One region of the Oryzifoliimicrobium ureilyticum genome, then DNA from elsewhere that is predicted to be linked to it. Evidence: predicted binding sites of a transcription regulator. Region 1 holds the regulator's gene; the other holds the start of a gene.
The links. The regulator PhoB, encoded in region 1, activates phosphate uptake and scavenging genes when phosphate is short. The targets are predictions, from matches to a motif close to TGTCATNNANCTGTCAT.
Positions count from the first base shown of each region.

Region 2: a site for PhoB is predicted at 2,328-2,344, ahead of VQ830_RS01655 (inorganic phosphate transporter). Genes of this name have one in related genera too.

Region 1 covers NZ_JBBBVQ010000039.1:1,729-17,514, forward strand. The annotation lists gene VQ830_RS27535 (O-succinylhomoserine sulfhydrylase) at 1-1,000, shown strand, start outside; gene apaG (Co2+/Mg2+ efflux facilitator ApaG/CorD) at 1,268-1,660, shown strand; gene VQ830_RS27545 (Hsp33 family molecular chaperone) at 1,777-2,766, opposite strand; gene argF (ornithine carbamoyltransferase) at 2,854-3,771, opposite strand; gene VQ830_RS27555 (aspartate aminotransferase family protein) at 3,815-5,014, opposite strand; gene VQ830_RS27560 (GcrA family cell cycle regulator) at 5,420-5,950, shown strand; gene phoB (phosphate regulon transcriptional regulator PhoB) at 6,112-6,795, opposite strand; gene phoU (phosphate signaling complex protein PhoU) at 6,823-7,536, opposite strand; gene pstB (phosphate ABC transporter ATP-binding protein PstB) at 7,582-8,367, opposite strand; gene pstA (phosphate ABC transporter permease PstA) at 8,390-9,223, opposite strand; gene pstC (phosphate ABC transporter permease subunit PstC) at 9,227-10,204, opposite strand; gene pstS (phosphate ABC transporter substrate-binding protein PstS) at 10,268-11,326, opposite strand; gene phoR (phosphate regulon sensor histidine kinase PhoR) at 11,605-12,864, opposite strand; gene ppk2 (polyphosphate kinase 2) at 13,189-14,070, shown strand; gene VQ830_RS27605 (hypothetical protein) at 14,206-15,381, opposite strand; gene VQ830_RS27610 (NAD(P)H-dependent flavin oxidoreductase) at 15,642-15,786, shown strand, end outside.
Region 2 covers NZ_JBBBVQ010000001.1:327,778-343,563, reverse strand. The annotation lists gene VQ830_RS01675 (CsbD family protein) at 1-12, opposite strand, end outside; gene VQ830_RS01670 (YqgE/AlgH family protein) at 125-730, opposite strand; gene VQ830_RS01665 (protein-disulfide reductase DsbD domain-containing protein) at 997-1,713, shown strand; gene VQ830_RS01660 (peroxiredoxin) at 1,786-2,274, shown strand; gene VQ830_RS01655 (inorganic phosphate transporter) at 2,480-4,069, shown strand; gene VQ830_RS01650 (metal ABC transporter ATP-binding protein) at 4,511-5,248, shown strand; gene VQ830_RS01645 (metal ABC transporter permease) at 5,245-6,117, shown strand; gene VQ830_RS01640 (metal ABC transporter solute-binding protein, Zn/Mn family) at 6,129-7,031, shown strand; gene VQ830_RS01635 (Dabb family protein) at 7,088-7,396, opposite strand; gene rnhA (ribonuclease HI) at 7,527-7,967, opposite strand; gene VQ830_RS01625 (homoserine kinase) at 7,964-8,929, opposite strand; gene ispH (4-hydroxy-3-methylbut-2-enyl diphosphate reductase) at 9,064-10,065, opposite strand; gene VQ830_RS01615 (SURF1 family protein) at 10,135-10,905, opposite strand; gene VQ830_RS01610 (DUF983 domain-containing protein) at 10,898-11,281, opposite strand; gene VQ830_RS01605 (chloramphenicol phosphotransferase CPT family protein) at 11,414-12,064, shown strand; gene VQ830_RS01600 (glycosyltransferase family 4 protein) at 12,098-13,129, opposite strand; gene VQ830_RS01595 (cytochrome c oxidase subunit 3) at 13,218-14,096, opposite strand; gene VQ830_RS01590 (cytochrome c oxidase assembly protein) at 14,157-14,753, opposite strand; gene VQ830_RS01585 (cytochrome c oxidase system small membrane protein) at 14,765-14,902, opposite strand; gene VQ830_RS01580 (heme o synthase) at 14,902-15,786, opposite strand, start outside.

The DNA of each region.
Region 1 (15,786 bases):
GAACGACATGTTCGAAAAGCGGATGTGCGCCTTGGAAGGCGCAGAAGACGCACGCGCCACCGCTTCGGGCATGGCCGCCGTCTCGGCCGCTATTCTCTGCCAGCTGAAGGCAGGCGATCATATTGTTGCTGCACGCGCCTTGTTTGGCTCTTGCCGTTGGGTTGTGGAAACGCTCGCTCCCAAATACGGCATCGAATGTACTCTGGTGGATGGGCGCGATCTCGGCAATTGGGAAAAGGCGATCCGCAAGAATACGAAAGTCTTCTTCCTGGAAAGCCCAACCAACCCGACGCTGGAAGTGATCGACATTGCAGGCGTTGCCAAGCTTGCCAATCAGATCGGCGCAAAGGTGGTTGTCGACAATGTTTTCGCAACGCCGCTATTCCAGAAGCCGCTGGAGCTCGGCGCGCATGTGGTTGTGTATTCAGCGACCAAACATATTGACGGACAGGGCCGGTGCCTAGGCGGCGTCATTTTGTCCGACAAGCAGTGGATCGACGAAAACCTGCACGATTATTTCCGCCATACCGGCCCGGCGATGTCGCCCTTCAACGCCTGGACGCTGCTCAAGGGAATTGAAACCCTGCCGCTTCGTGTGCGCCAGCAGACACAGAATGCAGCGCGCATCGCTGATTTCCTTTCCGAGCGGCGAGAAATTGCGAAGGTCATTTATCCAGGCCGGAAAGACCACCCCCAGGCAGAAATCATTGCCAAGCAGATGAGCGGTGGCTCGACACTGGTTGCTTTTGAGGTGAAGGGAGGAAAGGAGGCCGCCTTCGCGCTGCAAAACGCATTGGAGATCGTCAAGATTTCCAACAATCTCGGCGATGCGAAAAGCCTGATCACGCATCCGGCAACGACGACACACAAGAACCTGTCGGATGAGGCTCGTGCGGAATTAGGCATCTCTGCCGGTATTCTGCGCTTGTCCGCCGGTATCGAAGATACCGACGATCTGCTTGAGGATTTCGACAAGGCTCTCTCGGCGATCAGGGCGTAACGCGTATCTGCGCCGAAGGCTCGGTGTCTTACGAAGCCTTCGCGGCTCACTCTTCGTTTCGCTCAATAGTCTCTTGAGCGGAACGACAAATGGTGACCTCGACAGTGTCGGAAGAGTGCCTTCGCCCTCGGCCCATTACGGGCGGTAACCTTCCGCGTTAGGCTTAACAAGAGCTAAATGATGCATTTTCTCTCCGTTTAGACATAATACGCTACTATGAAACTGGCCAAAAAGGTTGCCAGGCGAATTTGCATCACGGTGTAAGACATGTATCGCGCCCTTACGCGAAATATTGAGGTGGTTGTCGAGCCATTTTACCTGGAGGAGCAATCCGATCCAGAAGACAGCCGCTACGTGTGGGGCTACCGGATCGCGATCACCAATCAATCTGATTTGACCGTCAAGCTCATCAATCGGTACTGGAACATCACGGATCAAAACGGTGTCGTGGATGAAGTCTCCGGACCGGGCGTCGTGGGCGAACAACCTGTTTTATCGCCGGGAGACACCTATGAATACTCATCCGGCTGCCCTCTGGACACGCCTTCAGGCCTGATGTTCGGCCATTACGAGATGGAAGCCGACAATGGCGAGGTTTTCGAAGTGAAAATCCCCGCCTTTTCCTTGGATTCGCCCGGTCTTCTGCGTACGCTGAACTGAAATATTCGGGATGGGCGAAAGTCCGAGCAACCCGTCGTCAAAGCATAGGCCCGAACATCCATTGGACCTTCCGGCCTGACTTAGGAGAGCAGCTTGTCCACTGCTCCCACGCTTGATCAAGTCGCCGGAAACTCATCCGGCTTGAAGCGGTAAACCGTTGAGCAAAACTCACACGTCACAGCAATTTCGCCGTCTTCGGTGCTTGCCTCGATTTCCTCAGCGGAAAATCCTTCAAGAACGCTCCTGATCTTGTCTTTCGAACAGCTGCAGCGATCGAAGACCTGTTTTGGCTCGTAGACGCGAACGCCCCGTTCGTGGAACAGTCGGTAGAGCAAGCGTTCTGTCCCGACCTGCGGATCAGTCAATTCGTCAGCGTCAATCGTTTCGACCAGCGATCGAGCCTCAGACCAGGAATCGTCCTCCTGGTGAAGAGTCGATCCGTCATCGCCGTCACCGCCGTGCAGATCCGGTTGTCGCATCCGGTCGGGAGCTTCAGGCAGGAATTGTGCAACAAGACCACCCGCCCGCCAGTGATGGCGCGCTTTTCCGTCCTCACCTCTGTCGAAAAGCTCGGCAGCAGCAAGTCTCACTCTCGTCGGAATTTGCTCCGACTGGCGGAAATAGGTGCCGGCAATCTCCTCGAGGGTGGCGCCATCGAGCGCGACAATTCCTTGGTAAGGCTGCGCAAAGCGACCCTGATCGATGGTAAACGCCAGGACGCCCCGGCCAAGCAGCTGCTCCGGCTCGGCTCGACCTTCTGCTACCGCTTGCCGAAGCGCTGCCTCGTCAAAGCGCGCATAGGCACGGACATTCTCCGGCGTAGAGAAATCAGCGACCAAGAGATCGACGGGACCATCGCCTTTTGTCTGAACCGTGAACTTGCCTTCAAACTTCAAAGAAGTTCCCAGCAAGACCGTCAGGACGATCACTTCGCCCAATAGCCGAGCAACGGGCGCCGGGTAGTGGTGCCGCTCCAGAATTGCGTCCAGCATCGGACCAAGCTGAACGGCACGACCGCGTACGTCGAGCCCTTCCACCTGAAAGGGTACAACATGATCGTCGCCAGCCAGGGTTAGATCTCCCAAAGTGACGGCGGTGTCTGCCATGGTTTTACTCCTCAACATCTGCCGGAGACAAAGCCTGCCGGCCCGCGGTTCACCACGGGCTCTAGCCGGCGTGGCAAGCGGTAGGGTTCAGATTGCTCCCAGGCACCAAGCAAGAATGGACTTCTGCGCATGCATACGGTTTTCTGCTTCATCGAACACCACGGACTGCGGGCCGTCGATCACCTCGTCCGTCACTTCCTCGCCACGATGGGCCGGCAGGCAGTGCATGAACAACGCATCCTTGTTCGCCCGCGCCATCAAGGTGGGATTCACTTGGAATGGTTGGAAGACATTATGACCTCGAGCCCGATGCTCCTGGTTCATGGAAACCCAGGTATCGGTCACTACGCAATCGGCGCCTTCGACCGCACGGTCGGCATCATGATAGAGCCTGATCTCGGCACCCTCATTGCGAGCCCAGTTCAAATAGTGATCCTTCGGCTCGGAACCAAGAGGTACCGCCATATTCATTTTGTAGCCGAAACGGGCTGCCCCTTCGACGAGGGAATGCAGGACATTGTTGCCATCACCGGTCCAAGCAATTGTCTTACCGCTGACAGGCCCACGATGTTCCTCAAAGGTCATGATGTCAGCCATGATCTGACACGGATGGGTATCATCCGTTAGAGCATTGATGACAGGCACCGTTGCATGCTCAGCAAGCTCCAGAAGACGAGAATGCTCTGTTGTGCGGATCATGATGGCATCGACATAGCGCGACAACACCTTTGCCGTATCTCCAATGGTCTCCGCTCGTCCAAGCTGCATTTCCGTCCCAGACAGGAACAGGGTTTCGCCGCCGAGTTGACGCATACCGACGTCGAAGGATACGCGTGTTCGCGTCGAAGGCTTTTCGAAGATCATGGCCAGCATCTTGCCCGCCAGCGGCTTGTCGGCCGAGCCAGCTTTGAAGGCCTGCTTGCGCGAAAGCGCATCATTGAGAATATGCCTAAGATCCGGCGAAGAAACAGCCGAAAGATCGAGGAAATGCCGAGTTGAAGTCATATCAATACCCATTGCGTCCTTAAGGAGGACTAAAATCCCTATCTCAAGCGGTCTTGCGGGCCGATTTCATACGCAGGCTTTCAGCCGCCTGCTCGATCCGCGACAGCGCCTCTCGTGCGTCCTGAGCCGTCACCACGAGGGGGGGCAACAAACGAACGACATTGTCGCCAGCTGTCATCGCAAGCATCTTGTTTGCTCTGATGGCCTGCAGCAGTTCACCGACCGGAACCGCGGCCTTTATACCGAGCATTAGGCCTTCTCCACGCACATCTTGAATGATGTCAGGATATCTGTCCTTCAGCGAAGCAAGTCCCTGGCGCATGACAAGCCCGACATCGCGGACATTTTGCAGGAAGCCGTCTTCGAGCACAACATCGAGAACCGCATTGCCAACCGCCATAGCGAGCGGATTGCCGCCATAGGTCGACCCGTGGGTACCCGCTACCATGCCCGACGCTGCTTCAGCCGTCGCCAGACACGCGCCCAGCGGGAAGCCGCCGCCGATGCCTTTTGCAGCAGCAAGAATATCCGGTGTAACGCCGTAGATTTCGTGCGCAAAAAGCCGGCCGGTCCGCCCCATGCCGGATTGAACCTCGTCGAGGATCAGGAGCAAGCCATGTTCGTCGCAAATCTGGCGCAGGCCCTTCATGAAGTCAGGCGTGGCCGGATTGATACCGCCCTCGCCCTGTATGGGCTCGACAAGAATGCCTGCCGTTGCGTCTGTTATAGCTGCGCGCACTGCATCGAGATCGCCAAATGGCACCTGATCGAAGCCTGGAGCCTTGGGACCGAAGCCCTCCAGATACTTTTCCTGCCCGCCGGCCGCAATTGTCGCAAGGGTGCGGCCATGGAAGGCGCCCTGGAAGGTGATAATATGATAGCGTTCTGGATGGCCCTTCGCGAAATGGTAACGACGCGCCGTCTTGATTGCGCATTCGAGCGCTTCTGCTCCGGAATTCGTGAAGAACACCTTATCGGCGAAACTTGAATCCGTTAGCCGCTTGGCAAGGCGTTCCTGCCCCGGAATTTCGTAGACATTGGATAGGTGCCAGACTTTGTCGGCCTGCTCTTTCAGAGCGGCAACAAGATGCGGATGTGAATGACCGACCGATGTCACAGCAACGCCCGAACCGAAGTCCAGATATCGCTCGCCGCCTTCTGTGATCAGCCATACGCCCTCGCCTCGATCGAAACGCAGTGGAGCGCGGGAGTAGGTCTCATAAAGCGGCGTGGTCTCTGCCATGGCGCAGTCTCCGTCGAACAAAGATAAAATGGGAGCCGGCTAATTGCCCCAAACCCAGAAATTAAAAATGCCGCCTTTCGGCGGCGTCTTCACTATCAATCTTCCGCACTGCAATGTCAATAAAACTCGACCTTTAGGCTAAAACACAATAGACCGCGCAGAACGGTACATTTGAACAATGTTGCATAAAAGACTCTCTCAGCAAGCAAGTTGGGGAAAAGATTCGCTGCGATTCGACCGACTCTTGTCACGGAGTCAGCCTCACACTAGGTTAAAACTCAATTACTAGACTGCATAGCGGCGGAACTAGTCACCTAAATGTTGAAGCGTTTCCTACGTCGGACATCGTCCAACGTAAGGCTGACGGATTCTATCGTCACGAGGCGCAGAAAGGCGGATATAGGCATGAATTGGACGGACGAGCGCGTCGAAAAGCTGAAAAAGCTTTGGGCAGAAGGTTTGAGCGCAAGCCAGATTGCAGCACAACTGGGCGGCGTCAGCCGCAACGCGGTGATCGGGAAAGTCCACAGGCTCAACTTGCCCGGTCGCGCTAAAGCTGGTGGCAGCAGTGCCGCAGCCCGTCCGCAGAAGCGCCCAGCGCCCGTTGCACCGCGCGCTACAGGATATCCTCAGCGTGCCCAGACGCGCCCTGCTGTTCGCAGCCAGGAAGCGGTTGTCGTCAAGCAGGAAGTGGATGTCGAAACGGTTGCCGTGCGCCGGCCTTCCACGGACGTCGTCGTGCCAATTTCTCGTCGCCTTGGCCTCACGGATTTGACCGAACGCACGTGCAAGTGGCCTGTTGGCGACCCGCTTAAAGACGACTTTCACTTCTGCGGCTGTGAGGCTTCCGATAGCTCGCCTTACTGCAATTACCACCAGAAGCTGGCCTACCAGCCGGTTTCCGACCGCCGCAAGGTTGCGGCACGGGTCGCTTGATCCACACCGCCTCCGTGATCTTTCAAGCGGGCCTTCGGGCCCGTTTTTCGTTTGGTGAACGCATTCCGCCCGGTGCCCCCCGAAATCGATCAACGAAAATGCCGGAGCTTGGCCCCGGCATCCCGTCACTAACGTTTTTCAGAAGTTACGAGGATGCCAGCTCAGGCTTCCATCGAATAACCCGCCCCGCGGACAGTCCTGATAACATCCTGCATGTTGGAAAAGTTCAAGGCCTTGCGGAGCCGTCCGACATGGACATCGACGGTGCGTTCGTCGACATAGATGTCATGGCCCCAAACGCCATCGAGCAGCTGGGAGCGGGAGAACACGCGTCCCGGCGAGGTCATCAAGAACTCAAGCAGGCGGAACTCGGTCGGACCGAGACGGACCTCCCTCGTCTTGCGATGCACGCGGTGCGTCTCGCGGTCAAGCTCGATGTCGCCGCACTTGAGAACCGTCGACAGGACCTCGGGCTTTGCTCTGCGCAGCATTGCCTTGACGCGTGCAATGAGTTCCGGCGTCGAAAATGGCTTGACGACGTAATCGTCGGCGCCCGTCGATAAGCCGCGGACGCGTTCGCTTTCTTCGCCGCGGGCCGTCAGCATGATGATTGGAAGGCGCTCGGTTTCCGGCCGCATGCGAAGGCGGCGGCAGAGCTCAATTCCAGATACGCCCGGCAGCATCCAATCGAGGATGAGAAGGTCAGGCGCCCGTTCCTGCAAGCGAATTTCCGCTTCGTCACCGCGTCCGATCGTTTCAACGTCAAAGCCTTCGGCCTCGAGGTTATAACGAAGGAGGACGCTGAGCGCCTCCTCGTCTTCAACAACTGCAACTCTCGGTGTCATTAAAATAGCCTCTGCGTTATCAAAAATTTATTCAGTCACGGCACCGACCGTGTTGGCAGTATCGTCCTTCGGACGCTCGCCTTCCGGCTGTGCCCCGGTTGCCATGTAGTAAATCGTTTCTGCAATATTGGTGGCATGATCGCCGATGCGCTCGATGTTCTTGGCACAGAACAGCAAGTGCGTGCAGCTCGTGATGTTGCGCGGATCTTCCATCATGTATGTCAGGAGTTCGCGAAACAGCGAGGTGTACATCGCATCGATTTCTTCGTCGCGCTCACGGATCGATGTCGCTTTGTCCGGCGCCCGATTGGAATAGACGTCCAGAACCTCCTTAAGTTGCACAAGGGCGAGTTCAGAAAGATGTTCCAGCCCGCGCGCCAGCTTGCGAGGAACGCCAGTACTTTGAACGGCGATCACGCGTTTGGCGGTGTTCTTGCCAAGATCGCCGACCCGCTCCAGATCGGCAGCGATACGGATGGACCCCATGATTTCGCGCAGGTCAGCCGCCATGGGCTGGCGGCGTGCGATGGTGATGATCGCCTTTTCGCCGATTTCACGCTCTGCACTATCGAGTATGACGTCGTCCGAGATCACTTTCTGGGCAAGGGCGACGTCACCGTTCACGAGCGCGCGCACGGCGTCCGAAACCATTTGTTCGGCAAGACCGCCCATCTCGGAAATGCGGCGGGTCAGATACTGAAGGTCGTCGTCGAAAGCCGACATGAGATGTGTGGATGGCATTTTCGTTCCTCTTAACAACGGCTGCTGAGTGACGAGACGCCGAAATCAGCCGAAACGTCCGGTGACATAGTCCTGCGTGCGCCGCTCGCGCGGCGATGTGAAAATCTTCGCGGTTTCGTCGAATTCAACGAGTTCACCGAGATACATGAAGGCCGTCTGGCTGGAAACGCGGGCAGCCTGCTGCATGTTGTGCGTGACGATCACGATCGTATAGTCGGCACGCAACTCGTCGATCAGCTCTTCGATCTTTGCTGTCGACAAGGGATCGAGAGCGGAAGCCGGCTCGTCGAGGAGAATGATCTCAGGTTTCACGGCAACTGTACGGGCAATGCAGAGACGCTGCTGCTGACCGCCGGAAAGGCTCTGTCCGCTGGCGTGCAGCTTGTCCTTGACTTCATTCCAAAGGGCGGCGCGGCGCAATGCCGCTTCCACACGCTCGTCCATTTCAGCCTTGCCGATGCTTTCGTAAAGCCGCACGCCGAAAGCAATGTTTTCGTAGATCGACATCGGGAACGGCGTCGGTTTTTGGAACACCATCCCAACCTTTGTGCGCAGCAGGTTGAGGTCCTGCGAGCGGTCGAGAATGTTTTCTCCGTCGATCAAGACCTTCCCGTCAGCCCGCTGTTTCGGATAAAGCTCATAGATGCGGTTGAGTACGCGCAGGAGCGTCGACTTTCCGCAGCCGGATGGGCCGATGAAGGCGGTGACGCTGCGCTCTGGAAGCGAAAGCGAAATGTTCTTCAGCGCTTTCGTCTCGCCATAGTAGAAGTTGAGACCTTGGATCTCGATCTTGGTTTTCTGAGTCACCGGTTGCGGGACTGTCTGTTCCATCGAAGCCATCTTCGCTACTTTCCTATTTGCGTCCGGTAAGGCTGCGAGCAACGATGCTCAAACCCAGAACTGTCAATGTGATGATAAGGGCGCCGGTCCAGGCCAGATCCTGCCATTCCTTGTAGGGGCTGAGTGCGAACTGGAAGATCGTGACCGGCAGGCTTGCCATCGGCGCATTGATGTTGCTGCTCCAGAACTGGTTGTTCAATGCCGTGAACAACAGCGGCGCAGTTTCCCCGGAAATACGGGCGATGGCCAAGAGAACGCCCGTTACCATCCCGGAAAGCGCCGCTCTGTAGGCGACCGAACGAATGACGATCCAGCGCGGCGCGCCGATTGCCGTGCCCGCCTCACGCAGAGCATTCGGCACCAGATTGAGCATATCCTCGGTGGTGCGCACCACCACAGGAATGACGAGAACGGCAAGGGCAATCGATCCGGCCAGCGCCGAGAAATGCCCCATTGGCCGAACGACCAATTCGTAGATGAAGAGGCCCACAACGATCGATGGCGCCGACAGAAGAATGTCGTTAATAAAGCGCACCGCCGTAGTCAGTCGCGTGAAGCGTCCGTATTCTGCCATGTAGGTGCCGGCGAGGATCCCGATCGGCGTGCCGACGATGACGGCAATTACGGTAACGATCAAGCTGCCCATAATCGCGTTGAGCAGGCCTCCTGCTTCGCCCGGCGGTGGCGTCATTTGCGTGAACACGGCGATCGAGAGACCGGAGAAGCCTTTATACAGCAAGGCACCAAGGATCAGAGCAAGCCATAGAAGGCCGATGCCAGCTGCGACAGCGCAGAGCCACATCATGATGCCATTGGTGGCTTTACGACGAGAATAGATACCGGACATCGATCAAGCTCCCGCCTTCCGTTCGATCCGCATCAGCATGTAGCGCGCCAGAGCAAGGATCAGGAAGGTGATAAAGAAGAGGATTAGACCGAGCGCGATCAGCGACGACGTATAAATCTCGCCATCCGCTTCGGTAAATTCATTGGCAATTGTCGCCGAGATCGTAGTGCCCGGCGCAAAAAGGGAGCTGCTGATCCGGTGCGCGTTGCCGATCACGAAGGTGACGGCCATGGTCTCACCAAGTGCGCGGCCAAGGCCGAGCATCACACCGCCCATAATTCCGACCCGCGTATGCGGAATGACGATGCGACGTACCACCTCCCACGTCGTGCAGCCAATTCCGTATGCAGACTCCTTCAAGACCGAGGGAACGGTATCGAAGACGTCTTTGCTGATCGATGTGATGAAGGGCAGCACCATGATCGCCAGGATCAGCGATGACGTCAAAACGCCGATGCCATAGGGCGGCCCGGCAAAAACGCTCGACAGTCCCGGAATGTCCTGAAAGGCATCAATCAGAAAAGGCTGGAAATGAGTCTGGAGGAATGGGGCGAAAACGAACAAGCCCCAGATGCCGTAGATGATGCTCGGAATGCCAGCCAGTAGCTCGACAGCAATAGCGATCGGGCGCCGCAGAGGGCGTGGACAAAGCTCGGTCAGGAACACGGCGATCCCTAGTCCGATCGGCACGGCAATCAGAACGGCAAATGCCGAGGTGACCAGCGTTCCGTAAATCGGAGCAAGGGCGCCGAATTTTTCAGTGACCGGGTTCCAGCTTTCAGTCGTCAGGAAGCTGACGCCGAAATTCGCAAGTGCAGGCCAAGCACCGACGACAAGCGAAACCGCAACGCCGCCAAGGAGCAAAAGCACGAGAATAGCTGCTGCACGCGATACGCCGTGAAACAGTGCATCCGTCAGCGCAAAACGCCGAACAACCTTTTCACGTCTGGTGTCGACGTGCTCCGCAACTGACAAGGTCATGCCCCGTATTCCCCAAGAAAACACACAAAAGAGACGGGGAGAGGCAACCTCTCCCCGCTGAGATTACTTAGAAGCGAAAACCGGCTTGCCATCCTTGCCAACGATTTCCTTGGCCCACATTTCCTCAACGCTCTTTACAACCGCTTCCGGCATTGGAACGTAATCGAGTTCGGCAGCCATCTGAGCACCGTTCTTGTAGGACCATGCGAAGAACTTCAGAGCTTCCGCAGTGGCAGCAGCATCTTCTGGCTTCTTGTACACCAGGATCCAGGTTGCAGCCGTCATCGGCCAGGAGTCAGCACCCGGCTGGTTTGCCAAGATCACGCCGTAGCCCGGCTTGGAGCTCCAATCAGCGTTGGCAGCAGCAGCGGAGAAGGACTTTGCCGTCGGCTCGACCTTCTTGCCATCCTTGTTCAGCATGTCGGCATAGGTCAGCTTGTTCTGCTTGGCATAGGCATATTCGACGTAGCCGATCGAACCCTTTGCCTGCGTGACGTTGTTGGCAACGCCTTCATTGCCCTTGGCGCCGATGCCGACCGGCCATTCGAGGGCCGTATTGACGCCAACCTTGTCTTTCCAGTCAGCGCTGACATCGCCGAGGTAGTAGCTGAAGTTGTAGGTGGTGCCAGAGCCGTCCGAACGGTGAACGACAGCAATCGCCTGCGAAGGAAGCTTCGCGCCTGGGTTCAGCTTCTTGATCGCTTCATCATCCCACTTGGTGATCTTGCCCATGAAGATGTCGGCGAGCGTCTTACCATCGAGCACCAGTTCGCCGGGCTTTACGCCCTCAATGTTGACGACAGGCACGATGCCGCCCATCACCATCGGGAACTGAGCAAGACCGATGGATTCCAGCTCTTCGCCCTTCAAGGGCGCGTCCGATGCGCCAAACGTGACGGTCTTGGCCTTGATCTGCTTGACGCCGCCGCCAGAACCGATCGACTGGTAGTTCAGACCGTTACCGGTTTCCTTTTTGTAGGCATCAGCCCACTTTGCGTAGATTGGATATGGGAAGGTCGCGCCAGCGCCGGAGATGTCAGCAGCTTGCACAAGGCCTGCGCCGAAGCTCATCGAAACGGCGATCGCCGCAGCAAGAGCAACAGGGCGAGTAAAATAAGTCATGGATGTCTCCTCAAAGATATCTTCGGTCCCTACCCGGCACCGCCGAATGAAGGGCGGAATGACACGGATTACGTCGCTGCACCGCCATGAGAACAGAGGATGAGACCTCTTCTCCCATGGCTAAGTCCATTCGTTGAAAATCCACCGAGCCTGTCTGACCGGCTTTCCGCCCGACTGTGATAAACTGACAACGCATTCCTTCTATGTCAGTTTGACGAAGGATTTATGACAGTCTATCCAATTGTTTTAATTGTATAATTTTTTAGACACACGAAATTTCAAAATCTGACCGTAAATTCCGTGCCTTTGCCAAGCTCCGACTTGACGATCAATCTGGCGCGATGACGCGTCAGGATATGCTTAACGATTGCGAGCCCAAGGCCCGTGCCCTTCTTCGAGCGACTGTCTTCAACACTTACTCTGTAGAAACGCTCCGTCAGGCGCGGAACGTGTTCGGCGGCAATCCCGGGGCCTTTGTCGACCACACTGACCTCGACCGGATCGCCAGGAACAGTCTTGACATAGACGTCGACCTTTTGCCCCTCCTGCCCGTATTTGCATGCGTTCTCGATCAGATTTTCGAAAACCTCATGTAGCTCGTCTCGATCTCCGGTGACCTCAGCCTTTCCTTCAGGCAGGTGCAGTTCGATCTCGACCCCAACATCCTCCGCCAATGGCAGAAGCGAATCCCGCACATGCTCAAGGAGCGGCACGAGATCGACCTTCGCATCCGGTGCGATGTGGGATTTTAGCTCTAACCTTGAAAGAGACAGGAGATCGTCCACCAGACGGCTCATACGGGTCGCCTGATCGAGCATGATTGCCAGAAAGCGCTCCTGGGCCTTGTGATCGGACTTGGCTGGGCCCTGAATGGTTTCGATGAAGCCGCGCAGAGAGGCAAGTGGCGTGCGCAATTCGTGACTGGCATTCGCAACGAAGTCAGAGCGCATCCGGTCGATGCGTCGCAACTCCGAAATATCGCGGAACGACAGGACGAAGAGGCGCTGTGTTTCGCCATCATTCATGCCTTGCGGGATGTCCACGGGACAAATCCGCACGATGTAGACGCGTTCTGACGGCAGCCGCTCGGAATGCTCGATTTGATTTGCTGCATTTGTCGCGATCGTTTCGCGCACCATGTCGAGAATGCCTGGAGAGCGAAGGAGCGAAGAAATATGCGCTCCAAGAACAGCCTCGCCAAAAGCACGTTCGGCGGCGCGGTTCTGAAACTGCACGGCGGCATCGTCGGAAAGCACCATGGCCGGGATATCCAGTGCGGCCAAGGTCGCCGACACCTGATGCAGAGCGTTCTCGTCGCGCTCTGTCTCCTCTTGATGTTCAACGGGAAGATCCTGAACGCGTTCAGATCGTGGCCAGAAGACCGCGACGGTCATGACGAGAACGAAGGCGAGGACACTCCAAGGGTTAAGTCCCGCAACAAGCGTAACGCCCGCGACCAATGCGGTCGCCAAAAGAACCGGAGCATCGGCTCTGGCACGGGCAATGAGAGCATCCGTTCTTGAGCTTTCTTCCGCCACATCATTCTCCAGGCGATTCGTACTTTGACAGCTTTTGAATCCTGCTTGATATGCTCAGTTCATGACAGAAGTATTCGGCCAATCCTAGATCTTGCTCAGAACACCGCACATCAAATTGATATCGGCCAACCGGCAAACGTCGCAGGACGCGATCGACCTGAAGGGCCCGTTGCGAAAAATGAACATACCGAAGGTCGAACGCGTTACCCGAGCGTTTGGGCGGCTTACCGGATGGGCCTTGCGCTCGATGCGATCGTCCCGCACGGTAAAAAGCTTTTTGGCAATAATGTCCTAGATGAAACATCGATGTAGCAGGAGAGTCTTATGACCCAGGATGTCGAAAGCAGGGAAGTCGAGCTGGAAGTTCACGGCAAGAAACGCCTTTTCGATGTCGACGATCCTGTCCTGCCCAAATGGATTGACGAAAATGCTCTGGAGTCCGGAGGCTTTCCCTACAAGAAGAAAATGAAGGGCGACGAATATGATGAGGAGTTGAGCAAGCTGCAGGCGGAGCTTGTCAAAGTACAATTCTGGCTCCAGGCGACCGGAAAGCGCGTGATGGCTCTCTTCGAAGGGCGCGACGCGGCTGGCAAAGGCGGCGCGATCGCGGCTTCGTCCGGGCATATGAACCCACGACTTGCGCGCGTCGTCGCTCTTTCGAAGCCCAATGATCGCGAGCAGGGACAATGGTATTTCCAGCGCTACATCGCACAGTTTCCGACGTCAGGCGAATTCGTTCTGTTTGATCGCTCCTGGTATAACCGGGCAGGTGTCGAGCCTGTTATGGGGTTTTGCACGCCGCAGCAATATGAAGATTTTCTGGTGCAGGCGCCTCAACTCGAACGGATTATCGTCCACGAAGGCATTTTCTTCTTCAAATTCTATCTCGATATTGGCCGCGAAATGCAGCTGAAGCGTTTTCATGACCGACGGCACGATCCGCTCAAAATATGGAAGCTCTCCTCTATGGATCTAGCGGCGCTCACCAAGTGGCACGATTACAGCGAGAAACGGGACCGGATGCTGAAAGAAACGCACAGTGACTTCGCACCTTGGACCGTCGTGCTGGCGAACGACAAGCGCCGAGCCCGCCTGAATTTGATCCGCCATATGCTTCAAGCCCTAGATTACGACGGCAAAGACGAGGACGCGATCGGCAAGAGCGACGATAAGATCATCGGATCAGGTCCGGGCTTCCTGAAGTAACACAACTTGGTTCAAGGATCTGCGGCAATGCTGGCGCGTTGAGCAGGATGCGTCGATCTCGAAAATATTCCCAACGTTTTTCGGGATTGCTCCTTGATTTTCAGACCGATGCTGCCGCCTGTCATCAGGCGGCACTTATTCGCCGGGCAAAATCCTCACGGAATAAAGATCGATTCCGTTTTGATCTCCATCGACATCGCTGTTGATGAAAAGCGTGCCTGCATTACCTGGGGTAGCGCTTCGGTCAAAACGGACCTGCAGAAGCACATCCTGTTTTTGCCGCGTAACGCGAAAGCGATGACGGGCGCAGTCGCCGAGCGACTTGAAATCACACTCGACGGTAATTTGCGTCGGCTTGTCGGTTGAGGCCTGCAGCGTCACCGCGATCGTCGAGGATTTGCCTTGAAGCTTGTCCAATATATCCGCCGGGATGGGTATTCCAGCACTTCCGTCTTTGTCCGAACTCCTGGAGATCAGGCGGATCGCCGGACCTTCGGCTTCCGATACGGGCTGAGTTTGCAAGGAAGAACCTTTGATCAACTTCCCGCTATCTGACGCCTGGAAGACCGATATCCAGTCCTGAGAGAAATTGTTCTGTGGGTCGATCGAAGTTCCCGTCGGAGGTCCCCCGGCAGTGTTTTCATCGCCGTCGTAATCCTCTGGCGCAGTGGTTGCGGGCGGATTGGCAACGCTGGTGTCGCGCTGCGAAGGAGAAAGCAAGAGCCCCGAGGTTTTCACCCACCAAGCTCCGATGCCGATGAAGGCAAGAACGAGACACCAGAGCAGAAGGCGCGAGAAGAACTTCCGCGGCTTGCGCGTCACAACGGCGCGCTCGGGGCGAAAATCGGCGGACGGCTTCGCTTTTGCCTGGGTGGGACGCGCCTCTGCAGTCGGCGCAATATCGAGGTCTGCCCCACGAGCGCTCACCCCATCGAGCGAAGCATCGTCATCGACGTCTGGCTGATACGGCGTGTGGCGCGTCTCACCGCCCAGAGAAACCTCACTCGGCGACGCTCGCCGTGAAGAGGGTTCGGGTATTTCGACTTCAGGAGGAACTGGTACTTCGGACGGCGGCGGGGGGCTCGGCCTCGGCGGGTGAAGCCTTGCACGCTCCTCCGCCTCGATCTTATGGATCACCTCTTCCAGCCTGTGGCGATGGCCGGCCACGGTCTGGGGATCGGTAATATCCTGCTTGCGCAATCCGGTCTCAAGCGCCTGGCGCGCCGACTGGTAAATCCTTGCTCGCGCCTCTGGATTATCGCGATCAGCGCCTTCGAGCGCTGTTCTGATAGCCGTTTCCAATCCGCTCACACCAGGTCCTTCATCGTGCCGCCGAGCCGACATGGGTCCAGCTCTCAATTCTTTAAAGCGGTAACCGTCCATTTTGCAAACCGCAAGCCTCGTCGGAGATTACGCTTGCCTCATCCGGAGAAATTAACAGCCTGCACCGCCTTGAAGAGGAATATTTCCTACTGCTCTGCCCGGACACCAAAAGGAAGAGACCCGGCTTTTCCAAATGGAAAAGCTCTGCTATTTCTTACCTTTCCGTAAACGTCAATTGATGGTGATGCATGACTGTTCCTTCTGTCTTATCGCAACTGAGACTTCCGGTAATCGCATCTCCATTGTTTATCATCTCTCATCCGGCTTTGACGATTGCGCAATGCAAGTCGGGTATTGTCGGTTCTTTTCCTGCACTCAATGCCCGGCCTGAAA
Region 2 (15,786 bases), on a different contig from region 1:
CGTGCTACCCATCTTGAAGTCTCCTCTTGTTGTCGGCGAGATGCCTTTTACATCGAGACAACGTAGAGGGGACTATTCCGTTCCAATCGAAATCTTTCCCATCAGCAATGTTTGTGGCGAAACCTTAGGCGTGACCCGCTTCCGTAGACAGCATGGCTGCGTTCACCCCGATGCTCGCCAGGGCACGCTCATATTTGTCATCAAGATGCGGATCGAAAATCAGATCGTCAATCGCGGCACAATTCAGCCACCCGTTATTGGCAACCTCCTGCTCCAACTGGCCAGCAGCCCAGCCTGCATAGCCCAGTAACATGGTCGCACGCTTTGGGCCGCTGCCTTTCGAAATGGCACGGACAATATCCAGGGTGGCCGTCATACAAATCTCGTCGCTCACAGGGATGCTCGACTCAGTCAGATAATCGTCGGAATGAAGGACGAAGCCCCTTCCATTCTCAACGGGGCCACCCGTTTGGATAGGAAAATCCCGCGCATTATCCGGAAGCAAAATTGCTTCCTCGTCCTTGATCATCTCAAGATGCATCAGGACATCCGTGAATGTCAGGTTCTGCGGACGGTTGATAATGAATCCCATCGCGCCTGCATCGGAATGCGCACACACATAAATGACTGCGCGCGAAAACGTCGTATCGCTCATGCCGGGCATCGCAATGAGGAACTGGCCGTCGAGAAAACCGCGTTGCCGTCTATTCTTGAGCGTCGATAGGGACATCAACTCCTCCTGGGCCAAGCTTGTTTCGGGGTTCATAAAAGAAACATGGGGCAAGGTAAGAGATCAATCAACCGAAAATGAACAATTAAAGCCGGCTGTCTTCTGGCTGACGTAAAAGAAGTGCGCTAAAGCTCCGTATCACCATGAAAAACAGCGCTTCTCTTTTCTTTATATATTTTTTTTCTCTGGCATTTTTTGCCTTGTGCGAGGCACCATCCGTGGCGCTGGCGGCCAGTAGCGCTTGGATCGAGGGAGATGGCGGGCGAATGCGGCTTGTTGCGACCGAGCCCGCGAAAGACGGCTCTGTCGAAGCGGCTTTGCAAATCGAACCCAAACAAGGCTGGACGACCTATTGGCGCGAGCCTGGCGAAGCCGGCATCCCGCCGCAAATCACGACTGCTTCAGGAAGCGGACTTTCGATCGACGGCATCGGCTACCCGACACCAAAGCACCTCGTCAATGCTGAGATTGACGAAATCGGTTATGATGGACCCGTCACCTTTCCCTTCTCGCTTTCCCCTACGGCGAAGGGCAGTTTCCCCAGCTCCATCAACGTCAACGCCTTCATTGGCCTATGCCGCAATATCTGCATACCTTTTCAAGGCAGTTTCGAGGTCGCCCTGATATCGAGCCGATCGGAAGCCATCGATAAGGCCATTATCCAGAGAGCAAAGGCTTCGCTACCTCGCCCCCCGACTTCCGATTTCGAGATCATCAGCCATCGCCTTTCGCCTGATTTTCGCCGTTTATCGCTGACCTTTCGCCTGCCTCACGAGGATGGAGGACCTGCGAAAGTGATCATCGCAGGTCCGAGCGGATATGTTTACACGCGTGTGCTTGCGGCAGAGCGGAACGGCAGCACGTTTTCGACGGACCTTGCGATCGACAAATTGCCAAAGGGATATTCCCCGATAGGCAAGAGTTGGACTGTGGTCGCAATCGATGAGGATCGCGCCATCGAGGCGCCGCTTGCCTTCCCCTAATCGACTCCTATAGTTGGCGCAGTGACCGACATAGGATCGGCTGACCTATTTTTAATTTCATTGGAGCACGTCATGACAATTGCAATTGGTGATAAAATTCCTTCTGCTACTTTCAAGGAAAAGACCGCTGACGGCCCGGTTGAGATCTCCACGGACGCATTGTTTTCCGGTAAAAGAGTCGTTCTTTTCGCAGTCCCCGGCGCTTTCACGCCGACTTGTTCGCTTAATCATCTTCCCGGTTATCTCGAAAATCGCGATGCTATCTTGGCAAAAGGTGTCGACGACATCGCAGTCGTTTCGGTCAATGACTGGCATGTCATGGGCGCCTGGGCGCAATCATCCGGCGGGATGGGCAAGATTCACTTCCTGGCGGACTGGGATGGAGCTTTCACCAAAGCGCTTGGCCTCGATGCGGACTTGTCTGCCGGCGGCCTTGGCGTCCGATCCAAGCGCTACTCGATGCTTGTCGACAACGGCGTCGTGAAAACACTCAATGTCGAAGAAAATCCCGGGCAGGCTACCGTTTCGGCAGCTGCCACGATCATCGAACAGCTGTCGTGAAAAGGACGCCCGTAGAGTGAGACGACGTAGCTGAAAGCTTGCGCGTCAGGTCCTGTCATAGGGCATTCACAGAGCCGACCTAATTTCGGATCACTTGGTGCATGGTCTACCCTGACGGGAACGCTATGCACGCGTCCGATTTCATAAGAAAACGCTGTATGTTCAACCGGACATGCAGCGTTTTGGGTCAGAAAAGGCTTTGCATATGTCTGACGTTACGGCCGACCGCTCGCATCCTCTCGAAACTCGCCACGCATCTGCCAAACTGTTCCTTCCGATCTTCCTGATCGTGCTTCTCGCCGGCCTTGGCTATATCGCCTATGCCCTCGGCAACGAGCTGGCAAGCGCCGAAGCGGTTCCGTGGATCCTGCTTGGCATCGCGCTCCTGATCGCGCTCGGCTTTGAATTTGTGAATGGGTTCCACGATACCGCCAACGCAGTCGCCACCGTCATCTATACCCGCTCTCTGCCCGCTGAATTTGCCGTCATCTGGTCGGGTTTTTTCAATTTCCTCGGTGTGCTGACCTCAAGCGGAGCGGTTGCCTTCGGCGTTCTGTCGCTTCTACCGGTCGAGCTTATTCTTCAGGTCGGCTCCGGATCTGGTCTTGCCATGGTTTTCGCGTTGCTGATCGCAGCCATCATCTGGAACTTGGGGACCTGGTATTTGGGCCTACCCTCGTCCAGCTCTCATACGCTGGTCGGCTCGATTATGGGTGTCGGCCTTGCCAATCAATTCATGGCGCCCAGTGGCTCCGCGACAAGCGGCGTTGACTGGTCGCAGGCCACCAATGTCGGGCTGTCCCTTCTGATCTCACCGATCATCGGGTTCATTCTATCTGCCATCTTGCTTCTCGTGATGAAGCTCTTGGTCAAAAACAAAGAGCTATACCAGGAGCCCAAGAAAGGCGCTCCGCCTCTCTGGATCAGGGCTATTCTGATTTTTACCTGTACAGGCGTCAGTTTTGCTCATGGGTCTAATGATGGCCAGAAAGGTATGGGCCTCATCATGCTCATCCTGATTGGTCTCGTTCCGACTGCTTTCGCCCTGAACCGGACACCAGATGTCAATTACCTGGCAGCTTATAAGCAGGCTGCAGCGCAGGTCGAAACCGCACTGGGTCGGTATGTGGCCCCGAACGCTGTTGTGGAAGCAGCACAAGCAAAAGCCGAAGTTGCCGCCGCTGTAAGGAACCGTGTTTGGAACGAACGGACCGCATCGGCTTTGCAACAATATATCCATCAAACCAGCGGCGAAGTGGCGGCATTTCCAAGCCTGACAGCGGTTCCGACGCATCTTGTCACCAACATCCGGAATGACATCTACCTCATAGGCGAGGCTTTAAAGCTGATCGATAAGCAAAACCTTCTGAAAATGGAGCCCACCGACCTTCAGGCTGTGAAGAACTATCACTCTGCGGTCGACAATGCGACGAAGTTCATTCCCACATGGGTGAAGGTTGCCGTCGCTCTGGCTCTCGGCCTAGGCACCATGGTCGGTTGGCGACGGATCGTCATTACCGTTGGGGAAAAAATCGGCCAGACGCATCTCAGCTACGGACAAGGCGCCGCAGCCGAATTGGTCGCTATGGCGACGATCGCCTCGGCTGATCATCTGGGATTGCCGGTCTCGACGACACATGTTCTTTCGTCAGGCGTTGCCGGGACCATGGCCGCTAACGGATCCGGTCTGCAGTGGTCAACGGTGAGAAACATGGCGGCAGCCTGGATTTTAACCCTACCTGCATCAATCGCGCTGTCTTTCGTGCTGTTTCTCATCCTGCGCCAAGTATTTTGAGGGTTTCTAACCCTCATCGCGTTGCCAGGAGAGCTATCTCCAGGCAACGCTCAGCCTTTCCTACCTCAAAGACTTGAGCGATCCCTTCTTCATCGCAAATGCCATGAGCCGTGGGATCGCAGTCGAGGGGCACTCATTGCAGTGTGATACGGCGCATGTAAGCGGCCATATTTGCCGACAAGTCACCTGCCGCCACAATCGTGAGCTGATCGGTACGCACCGCTCGTCTGTATGCAGTCAACGCCTGCAGCAAACAGCCTTTCTTTTGCCATAATTGTTATACCATAACACGTAATGTTATTACGTACGGCTACATTTCATGAAGGTCAATTTTGTGTCCAGGGCTAGCTTGTTATCGCGATCAGCGGCCGAACGTATCATTTCCATCATCGCTATTATTTGCCTCCTGTGGCTTGCGATTTATTGGGCGGTGGCCCTTCTATGAGCCAGGCAATACGTCTCGCAGATGTGACCGTCGCCTATGAGCGTCATCCGGCGGTTCATCATGTCAGCGGAAGTTTCGATACTGGAAGCTTGACCGCTATTGCCGGGCCAAACGGCGCCGGAAAATCAACACTGCTCAAAACGATCATGGGCGAATTGAAACCTGCTTCGGGTCGTGTCGAACATCGATTGGCGCCTCTCGACCTCGGTTATTTGCCGCAGGCGAGCGAGATCAATCGTCGTTTCCCTATCTCCGTCTTGGATACGGTGCTTCTGGGTGCCTGGCGCACCAGCGGGGCCTTTGGACGCATCGGAAGACAAGCGCGTGTTCGAGCTGTCGAGGCGCTAGGCGCAGTAGGCCTGCAAGGATTTGAAAAACGCCACGTGGGTTCCTTGTCCGCTGGTCAATTTCAACGCGTATTGTTCGCGCGTCTTCTGCTCCAGGATGCCAAGGTTATTTTGCTTGACGAGCCGTTCACAGCGATCGATGCGCGAACGACGACCGATCTCCTGGAGATCGTCGCGCGCTGGCATGGCGAAGGACGAACGGTTATCGCGGTGCTCCATGATTTTGAGCAAGTTCGCGCTCACTTCCCAAAGACCTTGCTGATAGCGCGCGAATTGATTGCATGGGGCGCGACACCGGAGGTGATGTCTGGCGCCAACCTTCTTCGGGCACGCGCCATGGCCGAAAAATGGGACGATGCGGCGGGCGTATGTGAGCCGACATCATGACCTTTTACGACATCTTCTTCGCACCTTTCGTGGACTATGGATTCATGCGGCGGGCTCTGGTGGCATGCGTATGCCTGGGCCTCGGTTCCGGCCCTATCGGCGTATTCCTAATTCTTCGCCGGATGAGCCTCGTGGGCGACGCCATGAGTCATGCAGTATTGCCCGGGGCTGCGCTCGGCTACCTTATCGCTGGATCGCTGTCCTTGACTGCAATGGGTTTAGGCGGGCTTGTCGCAGGCCTTTCGGTTGCGCTTCTATCCGGGGCTGTCAGCCGCGTCACTGTCCTGCAGGAAGATGCGAGTTTTGCAAGCTTTTATCTGACATCCCTAGCGCTCGGCGTTCTCATCGTATCTCTACGCGGCTCCAACATCGACCTTCTGCACGTCTTGTTTGGAACGATCTTGGCGATCGACGCGACGGCCATTTACCAGATCGGTGCAATCACATGCGTGACACTCTTGGCTTTGGCTCTCATCTACCGCCCACTGGTTGTCGAGTGCTTCGATCCCGGCTTCCTTCGCGCCGTCGGGGGAAAAGGCGCAATCTATCACTTTCTGTTCCTCCTCCTTGTGGTGCTCAATCTCGTTGCCAGCTTTCAGGCGCTTGGAACCTTGATGGCCGTCGGCCTGATGATGCTGCCCGCTGCGATCGCCCAGCTTTGGGCCCGTAACCTACCGCAGATGATGGTTACAGCAGCTGTTGTCGCCGGCGTTTCCGGCTATTTCGGTCTCATCGCATCCTATCATTTTGAACTCGCGTCCGGTCCCAGCATCATTATCACCGCCGCGATCATCTATGGCTTTTCCATTTTTCTCGCGCCCTCAGGACTGATCTGGCGCGCCTTTCCTCGTTCCCACCTCAAAGCATAATTGGAGAATTTATAATGCTACGACGATTGCTCCTTACTGCGGCTCTTCCCCTTGCCTTCGCGGCCTCATCAGCCCTTCCCGCTTCGGCCGAACAGCTAAAGGTCGTGGCCTCTTTCACCGTCCTTGCAGACGTTGTGAAGCAAGTCGGCGGCGATCATGTGAAGGTATCAAGTCTTGTTCCGCCCAATGGCGATCCCCATGAATTCGAGCCGACGCCTGCCAACGCCAAATCTCTCAAGGCTGCTGACGTCGTGTTCGTCAGCGGCGAAGGCTTGGAAGGTTGGATGGACCGTCTAATCACCGCTTCCGGCTATAAAGGGACACCTGTGACGGTTTCCGAAGGCGTTAGCCTGCGGACCATGGAAGAAGACGGGAAAACAATCACCGATCCGCACGTCTGGAACAGCCCAGCCAACGTCAAGGTTTGGGTTAAAAACATCCAGACGGCATTGGCTAAAGCAGATCCTGCCGACGCAGCCGCATTCCAGAGCGGCGCTGAGGCTTATAACAAAAAGCTGGATATGCTCGACGCTTACGCCCATGAGAAGCTCGACAAGATCCCCGAGGATCGGCGAAAGGTTCTGACGAGCCATGACGCCTTTGGGTACTTCGGCCGGGACTACAAGGTGACATTCCTTGCGCCGTTGGGCATTTCGACGGAGAGCGAAGCCTCGGCCGCCGATGTGTCGAAGCTTATCGAGCAGATCAAGACAGAGAAAGTGAAGACCTACTTCTTCGAGAATTCGAACGATCCGCGCCTTGTCAAACAGATTGCAAAGGCAACCAGCGCGACACCAGGTGGCGAGCTTTACGTAGAGGCACTCTCACCTGCAAAGGGACCGGCCCCGACTTACGAGAAAATGTTCCGTTACAACGTCGACCAGCTTGCAGCAGCCATGGCAAAGTCCAGCTGATCGAATGGAAAGCGGCGGCGCTGAGAGGCGCCGCCGCTTCGCCTATGTCCCCTTCGTCAGATCTCCAGATCGAAAACAAGGATGCCGGAGAGGCCGCCATCGGTAGCCGCAACCAGACGTTCGCCAACTGCGACATGGTCTGGATGCGGAAGATAGGCATCGCGGGCTTCAACACTTTCGAACGTGACCGTGAAGCCATCGACAAACCCGCCATGCAGTCCCTCAGGCGAAACGTTGGGGCCATAACTAACCGAGACAATGCCCGGAATTTTCGCCTTCAGCCCACTGACAGCCTCCAGAAGCTCCTTCTTCTCGTCCGCTGATAGAGCAGACTTAAACCGCAGAAACACGCAATGCAGGATCATCGAGATCTCCTCTTCTCTTTGCGGCGGGAGCATAGAGAGAAACGAACGAGACACAAGCTTTCCCAAATCTTTGCGCTTAAGAGGCGATAGCAAGAGCATCTTTTTTCATGAAGGCATAGCAGCAAGCGTTCTAACGTTTTTTGAACGGCTCCATGCCCTTACGCGCAAGCTCATCTGCCCGCTCGTTCTCTGCATGGCCCGCATGTCCTTTGACCCAGTGCAAGGTCACATGATGCCGGTTGCGTGCTTCTTCCAGCGCTTGCCAAAGTTCTGCATTCTTGACTGGCTTTTTGTCGGCGGTCTTCCAGCCATTTTTCTTCCAGCCGTGAATCCATTTGGAAATGCCGTCCTTCACGTAGACGCTGTCGGTATAGAGATTAACTTGGCAAGCCTCTTTCAGCGCGGTTAGCGCCGAGATTGCAGCCATCAATTCCATCCGGTTGTTTGTCGTTTCAGCCTCGCCGCCGAACAGCTCCTTCTCGACCTCGCCATAGCGCAGGACCGCACCCCATCCGCCTGGGCCGGGATTACCTGAGCAGGCACCATCAGTGAACACATCAACCTGCTTCACGCGGAAATTCCATATTCGGTCGTATCGGAGATCTGCCGATGGAAACGGAGCTTCCGCAAATATTCGAGCGGGTCTTTTTTGACGACCAATGCGCCAGCCGGCGTCGTCAACCAGTCGTATAGCCTTGTGAGAAAGAACCGAAGTGCCGAGCCGCGGGACAGGATCGGCAGAGCGGCAAGCTCATCGCCGCTTAGCGGCCGTACGCTGCGATACCCCTCCAAAAGGGCTGTGCCCTTCGTGACATTATAGGCACCATCTTTCTCGAAGCACCACGCATTGAGGCAGATCGAAACGTCATAAGCGAGCAGATCGTTGCAGGCAAAATAGAAATCGATCAGGCCGGATAGGCGGTCACTGAGAAAAAAGACATTGTCCGGAAAAAGATCTGCATGAATGACCCCTTGCGGCAATTCCGAGGGCCAATGCTCGGCAAGAAAAGAAATCTCGGTTTCAATCTCCTGCGAAAGGCCTGTCTCCACCTCATCAGCCCGCGCTTCCGATTTATCCCATAGCTCGCGCCAGCCAGCAATCGACAGGGCATTGGCACGCTGGATGGGAAAGTTTTCGCCGGCAAGATGCATCGCGGCCAGCGCCTTGCCCACTTCGCGGCAGTGCTTTGCCTCCGGCTTGCGCAACCACATTCCTTCCAAAAAGGAAATCAGCGCGGCCGGCCGACCGGAGAGTTCACCCAGCATCCCCCCATCCCGACGCTTCAAGGGCAAGGGGCAAGACAAGCCCTTCGCGGCAAGATGCTGCATCAGTCCGAGAAAAAATGGCAAATCATTCTTCTCGACACGCTTTTCGTAAAGCGTCAGAATCAAGGTGTGCTGCGTCGTATGCAACAGGAAATTGGAATTTTCGACGCCTTCGGCAATACCCTTGTACGACAGGAGCTCGCCTGCATCATAGTCCGCAAGAAACCGCTTCAAGTCATCTTCGGAAATATCGGTGTAAACGGCCAAAACGAAATCTCACAATGCGGATAAGACGGACGATGGTTCAACGCTTTGCCTGCAGACGACAAAAACGGCAAGAGGTCGATACTTTCAAGGCGCAATGGTCCCCAGCGATTTACGCCCTGTTCTTGCGGTATAATTCAGCCGTTGACAAAGGCCATGTCTGCCGCGGTTAGTTCGACGCTGCGCAATTCGCGGTTCACCAGAAAATGCTCATTTTCCTGCACCGTTTCTGCCAGTTCGACGCGGGCAGCGAACCGGGTGCGAAACGCCTCGATAATCTCGTTGACGATAACCTCAGGTGCGGATGCTCCCGCCGATAGACCTACCGTCGCAATCGGACCGATTTCATCCCAATCAAGCTCGGATGCGCGCTGTACCAGCAGGGACTTCTTGGCACCGGCACGAAGCGCAACCTCGACAAGCCGTTTTGAGTTTGACGAATTCGGCGCGCCGACAATGAGGAAAAGGTCGCAGCCGGGCGCGGCCTGTTTGACGACCTCCTGCCGATTGGTCGTCGCATAGCAGATGGAGTCAGCAGCCGGCGCTGTCAGCGCCGGAAAGCGCTCTTGCAGCTTGGCGATGACACCAGCTGTGTCGTCAACAGAAAGCGTCGTTTGCGTGACATAGCCGAGATTGTTCGGATCGGTAGGCGCGTATGTCTCGGCATCTTCTACCGTTTCGATCAGGGACACCGAGCCCTCGGGCAACTGGCCCATCGTCCCGATGACTTCCGGATGTCCGGCATGGCCGATCAGAACAACATGCCGGCCCTGGCGATGGTGACGGATCGCCTGTTTGTGAACCTTTGATACCAAAGGACATGTCGCATCGAGATAAAAGAGGTTGCGCGCATCTGCATCAGCGGGGACAGACTTCGGCACGCCGTGGGCTGAGAAGACAACTGGCTGTCTACGATGCTCTTCTGGAATTTCGCCCAGCTCTTCTACGAAGACCGCGCCTTTCGCTTCCAGCCCTTCAACGACGTAACGGTTATGGACGATCTCATGACGAACATACACCGGAGCACCATAGGCTTTCAAAGCAAGCACAACGATCTGGATCGCGCGGTCGACACCGGCGCAAAAGCCACGTGGTCCACAGAGCCTGATGGTCAAAGGAGGTTTGGCAGCGATAGTCATCTCGTTCCCGATCAATTCCAATTGCGGCTGTCTATCCCAATATAGGCCGGAATTGAAGCCACGCTATGATTATGGCTCCGCTCGCCGCCTGCGCTGAAACCAACTGACCGCCGCCATAGCTGCTAACGCTGCGGCAAGCCCATACCAGGTCAGGGCATACTGCAAATGATTGTTTGGCAGATCAATCTGGGTCACGCCGCCAACCGGTAATCCGCCCGGATTAGGTGTTGCGTCCGCATCCAGAAAAAACGGGATGACGCGCGCGGCTTCGAGACCGGTGCTCGCGGCCATGGCATCGAGGTCCTTCCAGTAAAAAATATCGCCGGCGACATCATTGTCCGGAACGATCCACGAGGGCTTCCCGGCAAGCTTGTTCCTTGCAAGGCCCGTCACGGTTATCTGGCCCTCGACCTCGCCCTCCCGTCGTGTCTGCGAAAGCTTCTTCTCATAGGGAACGAAGCCGCGGTTGACGAAGAGGTAGCGCCCGTCCTGAAGTTCAAGGGGCGTATAAACGTAAAAGCCAGTCTGTCCCTGCCATGTTGCGAAGAAATGTCGTTCCCGATCATTCAGGAAATGGCCGGAAACAGACATGCGCCTGTATTCGATATCATCTCCTTTCTCATGCAATCGCTCGATCTGCTTGAGCTCGACTGGTTCAGCTGCGAGACGAGCCGCAATGTCAGCCAGAAGGCCTTCTTTCCAGTGAAGCCTTTCGACTTGCCAGGTGCCGAGCGACAGCAGAATGACAAGACCGACGATCACACCGATGACCGCAAGAACGCTTCGCCGATCAGACCTTTTTTCGATCGGCGGGACTGTCTGATCTAAAAGCTTATTCACTGAGGCGGCCTTCCTGCGCCTTATGTCGAAACTGTAACGCGATCAGAAGACCCTTCATCCAGCGCAGGGTCAGGAGACAAAGAATGACCGTCAAGGGACCGAAAAGAAGAATAAGAAGCCAGACGGGGGGCGAGTACGTCACCTCAGCCCAAAGAACCGACCCGATAATTATGAAGCCGACAATAAGAATGACAAAAACCGCAGGTCCGTCGCCTGCATCGGCAAATGCATAATCCAGCCCGCAGGCATTACAGCGCGGCGCGAGACTAAGCATGCCGGAAAAGAGCCGACCTTGCCCGCACCTCGGACAAAGTCCACGAAGTCCGGTCTTGACCGGATCGACCGGCGCAAAACGGCTATCGTCGTCGCCGCTCATGTGATTCCTCTCCTCCAAAAGCGCCGTATGTACGGCATCATTCTTTCATAGATGCTTGTCATCAGGAATGCCATGAGCGATTTTCGCGCAGCGATTCGCGCCTAAATTGAATAACGAAAAGAAAAAGCTTTTATGGATACTCGTGCTCACAGCGCTCAAATCGTCATTCTCAATGGCGCACCTCGAAGCGGCAAATCAAGCATCGCCAAGGCCATGCAGGCAAGCGCCTCGGAACCGTGGATAAACCTTGGCGTCGATGCCTATTACGAAATGACGCCCGAGCGCCTGCGTCCTGGTATTGGTCTGCGCCCGGGCGGCGAGCGCCCCGATATTGAAGATGTGCTGCCCTATCTTTATGCAGCGCTTTACGAATCCGTTGCCGCCCATGCGGGGCTCGGACTAAATGTCGTCGTGGACATCGGGCACCACGATCACTACTCGCAGCCATTGGGCATACTGCGCGATAGCCTGCGTCGGCTCGAGGGCTTTCCTGTTCTCCTTATCGGCGTACGATGCCCGCTCGACGAGGTCATGCAGCGACGCGCCATTCCTCAGCCGGGGAGAGAGGAACTTTATCACGTTGGCGGCGATGCGAGCACCATCCCTGAACCGGTACGGTTATGGCAGGAGGCCGTTCATATCCCCGGCGTCTATGACCTTGAAGTCGATACATCCCGTTTAACGCCAGATGAATGTGCTGCATTGATCGCAGAGCGTCTGCAGCGCGGTATCCCGTCGCCATCAGCCGCAGAACGGATTGCCGCTTCCAAAAGCAGCCTCTAAGCCGGAGCGCGCCTCAACTTGCTCAAGCTATGCTTAAGGGCTCAGGTCGCGAATGGCCGAGCCCGCCTTGCGCATGGTTTCATCCCAACCTGGCAGCGTCCGCGCCATGGCAATCGCAGCCTGTCGTGCCTGTTCGTAGTGCCCACGCTCTTCAGTCAAACGCACGATCGCCTTGGTCATCGATGCCGGAACGTCATCGGGCAGGATAATTGCGCCCTCACCTGCCCATCCAGCGACGGCGCCGGACGCGGTGGAAATGACCGGCAGTCCCCGGCACATCGCCTCGGAGATCGACATACCGTAGCCCTCATAGGCTGAAGACGCGAGATAAAGGTCGGCCTTGCGCCAACGCTGTTCGAGTTCTTCTGCCGAAAGTTCGCCGGTAAACTCAACATTACCCGAAAGACTATATTGCTCGATGCGTTCCTCAAGCATCTCTACATAATTGGGATAACGCGTTGTGTTGCCGATAATCGCAAAGTGCCAGTTGCGTGATGCCAATCCACCCAGGGCCTCGATAGCAAACTCATAGCGCTTGCGCGGAATAACAGCCCCGAGAGACAGGAACCGCCATAGCCCTGCGCCGGGAGCCGGCTTTTCGGTGATCTCCGGCTTTTCATTGCCTGGCAACGCGACGACCACTTTCTTGGAAGAAATGTCGTAATGCCGAGCAAGATAGTTGCCACTTTCGGTGGAGGTCGCAATCACGAGATCCGCATGCGACAATGCTGCCCGCTCGACATCTCGCTGGTTTTTGCCCGTATTATTCTCTTCGGCAAGCGAATGGTGGAAAATCAGGACAAGCCGAAACTGTCTATTTTGGAGCAGATCTAAAAACATGCAGCCATAAATATGGTCAGTGACCAGGAGGTCTTGCGAGCCGATCTTTGCAAAGAGACTTCTGACGGCTGTCTTCGTCTCTATTGCCGGTTCGGGGAAGCAAACGGGGACCGTGAGACGGCGAAACGAACCGTCTGCGTCAAGCCAGCTGGCCAGATGCTCGTTATATACATAGCCACCGGTGCGGCGCTCGTAATCGTCGCTGATGAAATAGAAAATTGTCATGATTAGCTGAGATCTCTAAAACAAAACGCCGAGCATCCAATGAGGAAGCACGGCGCTTTTGGAACACATAAAGGCTTGAGGCTCTGCGTTAGCCGGCAGCGACGGGCGCACCCCAGCCGCCCCAAATGTAAATGCTGAAGAACAGAAACAGCCAGACGACGTCGACGAAGTGCCAATACCAGGCTGCAGCTTCAAAGCCGAAATGCTGCTTTGGCGTAAAGGCACCGTTCAAAGCTCTGATCAGGCAGACAAGCAGAAAGATGGTTCCCACCAAAACGTGAAAACCGTGAAAACCGGTCGCCATAAAGAAGGTTGCACCGTAGATCGAGTTACGGAACGCAAAAGGCGCGTGTGCGTACTCATAAGCTTGGACGCAGGAGAACAGCACCCCTAGCATGATCGTCAGCACCAGACCCTGGATGAGGCCCTTGCGGTCATTATGGAGCAGAGCGTGGTGTGCCCAGGTAACGGTGGTGCCAGACAAAAGCAGGATCACCGTATTGTAAATTGGCAAGTGCCAGGGATCGAGAACTTCAATACCCTTCGGTGGCCATTGGCCGCCCGTATAGGCAAAGCGCGATGCTTGTATGGTTTCGTGAGGAAACAGGCTGGCGTCGAAGTAGGCCCAGAACCATGCCACGAAGAACATCACCTCGGAAGCGATGAACATGATCATGCCATAGCGCAGATGAAGCGCGACAACCGGGGTGTGCGCACCCTCATGGGCTTCTTTGATCGTATCGGCCCACCAAGCGTACATGACGTAAAGGATGACGGCGAGGCCTATGTAAAAGATCCAGGGTGTCGCCCATTCGATCCCAAAGAGATGCAGCGATCCGCCATTGAGATAGCGCATGTAACCTACGCCGCCAAATGTCATGACCAGCGCACCGATCGAGGCCATCAATGGCCATGGGCTCGGCGCTATAATGTGGTAGTCGTGGTTCTTCTGATGCGCATCCGCCATAACGGGACCCCCCGGTTCTTTCCTGTTTCGGTCTCCGGCAAAAGCCGAAGACACGCCTCCTCAAAGACTCTTCTGATGACCGTCTTTCTTTTCAGCCGACGATGCAACCGGTTTTGGTGCTTCTTTCGGGTAGAAAGTGTAAGACAAAGTCACCGTATGTATATCCTTCGATTCAACCGCCTTGGTGATCTCAGGATCTATGTAGAACACGACCGGCATCGTCAATTTCTCACCGGGCTTTAAAACGGTCTCGTTGAAACAGAAGCACTGAACCTTGTTGAAATAGGCTCCTGCCTCACCAGGCGTCACATTGAATATCGCCTGCGCATATTGTGGCTGATCCGAGCGATTGACGGCCGTAAACTCAACCTGGATGGTCTCGCCGATACGAGGATTGACCTCGCGCTGAACTGGTTTGAAGTCCCATTCCAGGCCAGGTGCCACATTCGCGTCAAACGTGACGCGCATTTTCCTGTCGAGAATAACGTTGGAGGCCTGCTCTACCCGCTGGGTCGTGCCGTTATAACCTGTGACCTGACAGAACAATCGATAAAGCGGAACGGCAGCATAGGTCGCAGCGCCCATGCCGACGACGAAAGACAGACACATCAAAACAACGGCGGCGTTATTGCGAGGCTTATGCGTCTGCTTTTCCACCTGTTATCCCCCTAAGCGTGCCATGCCGACATTTTTACGATGGTAATCGCGTAGAAAAGCAAAACCATAGCCGCTAGTACAATTCCCAGGGCTATATTTCGGTTGCGCCGGGATTTGCGCTGGGCCTCGGTCAGCTTCACGGTTTCAATCATGCGGCACCTCCCGCCGACATTAGAACGCCAGCGAGATGATCGAGCATAAGCGCAGAGAAGATCGCAAATAGATAGACGATGGAGTAGGCAAACAGCTTCTTGGCAGGGACCATCTTCTGGTCGCCATCAGCCATGCGCCAAACTCCAATCGAACAGAGCAGGAAACCCGCACCAAGCACGGCTGCAGCCAAACCATAGCCAAGGCTCGCAAAACCGAGCAAGGAAGGAGAAATCCCGCTCAGAACGGTCAAAACCGCATAAACCAAAATCTGATTTTTGGTCGTCCGTTCGCCAGCTACATTGGGCAGCATCGGAACACCGACAGCCTCGTAGTCACGCATCTTAAATAGAGCCAATGCCCAAAAATGGGCCGGCGTCCAAAGGAAAATGATGAGGAAGAGCGCAATGCTCTCGATCGTGATCGTTCCTGTCACGCATGCCCAACCGATCATGGGCGGAAAAGCTCCGGCAGCACCCCCAATCACGATGTTCTGCGGGGTCGAGCGCTTAAGCCACATTGTGTAAATGACGGCATAAAAAAAGATTGTGAAGGCAAGAATGCCTGCAGAAAGCCAGTTCACTGCGAGGCCAAGTATCGCAACCGAAAATCCGGAAAGCACTAGGCCAAAAGCCAGCGCTTCCTGCGGGCTCACACGACCAGAGGGAATTGGCCTGCGCGACGTCCGCGTCATGATTGCGTCGATATCCGCATCATACCACATATTCAGCGCGCCCGATGCTCCGGCTCCCACGGCAACACACAGGATCGCAATGATGGCGAGGACGGGATTAATGTGGCCTGGGGCAACCACGAGGCCGGCAAAGGCCGTGAAAACCACCAGCGACATAACGCGTGGTTTCAGGAGCTCGAAGTAATCACG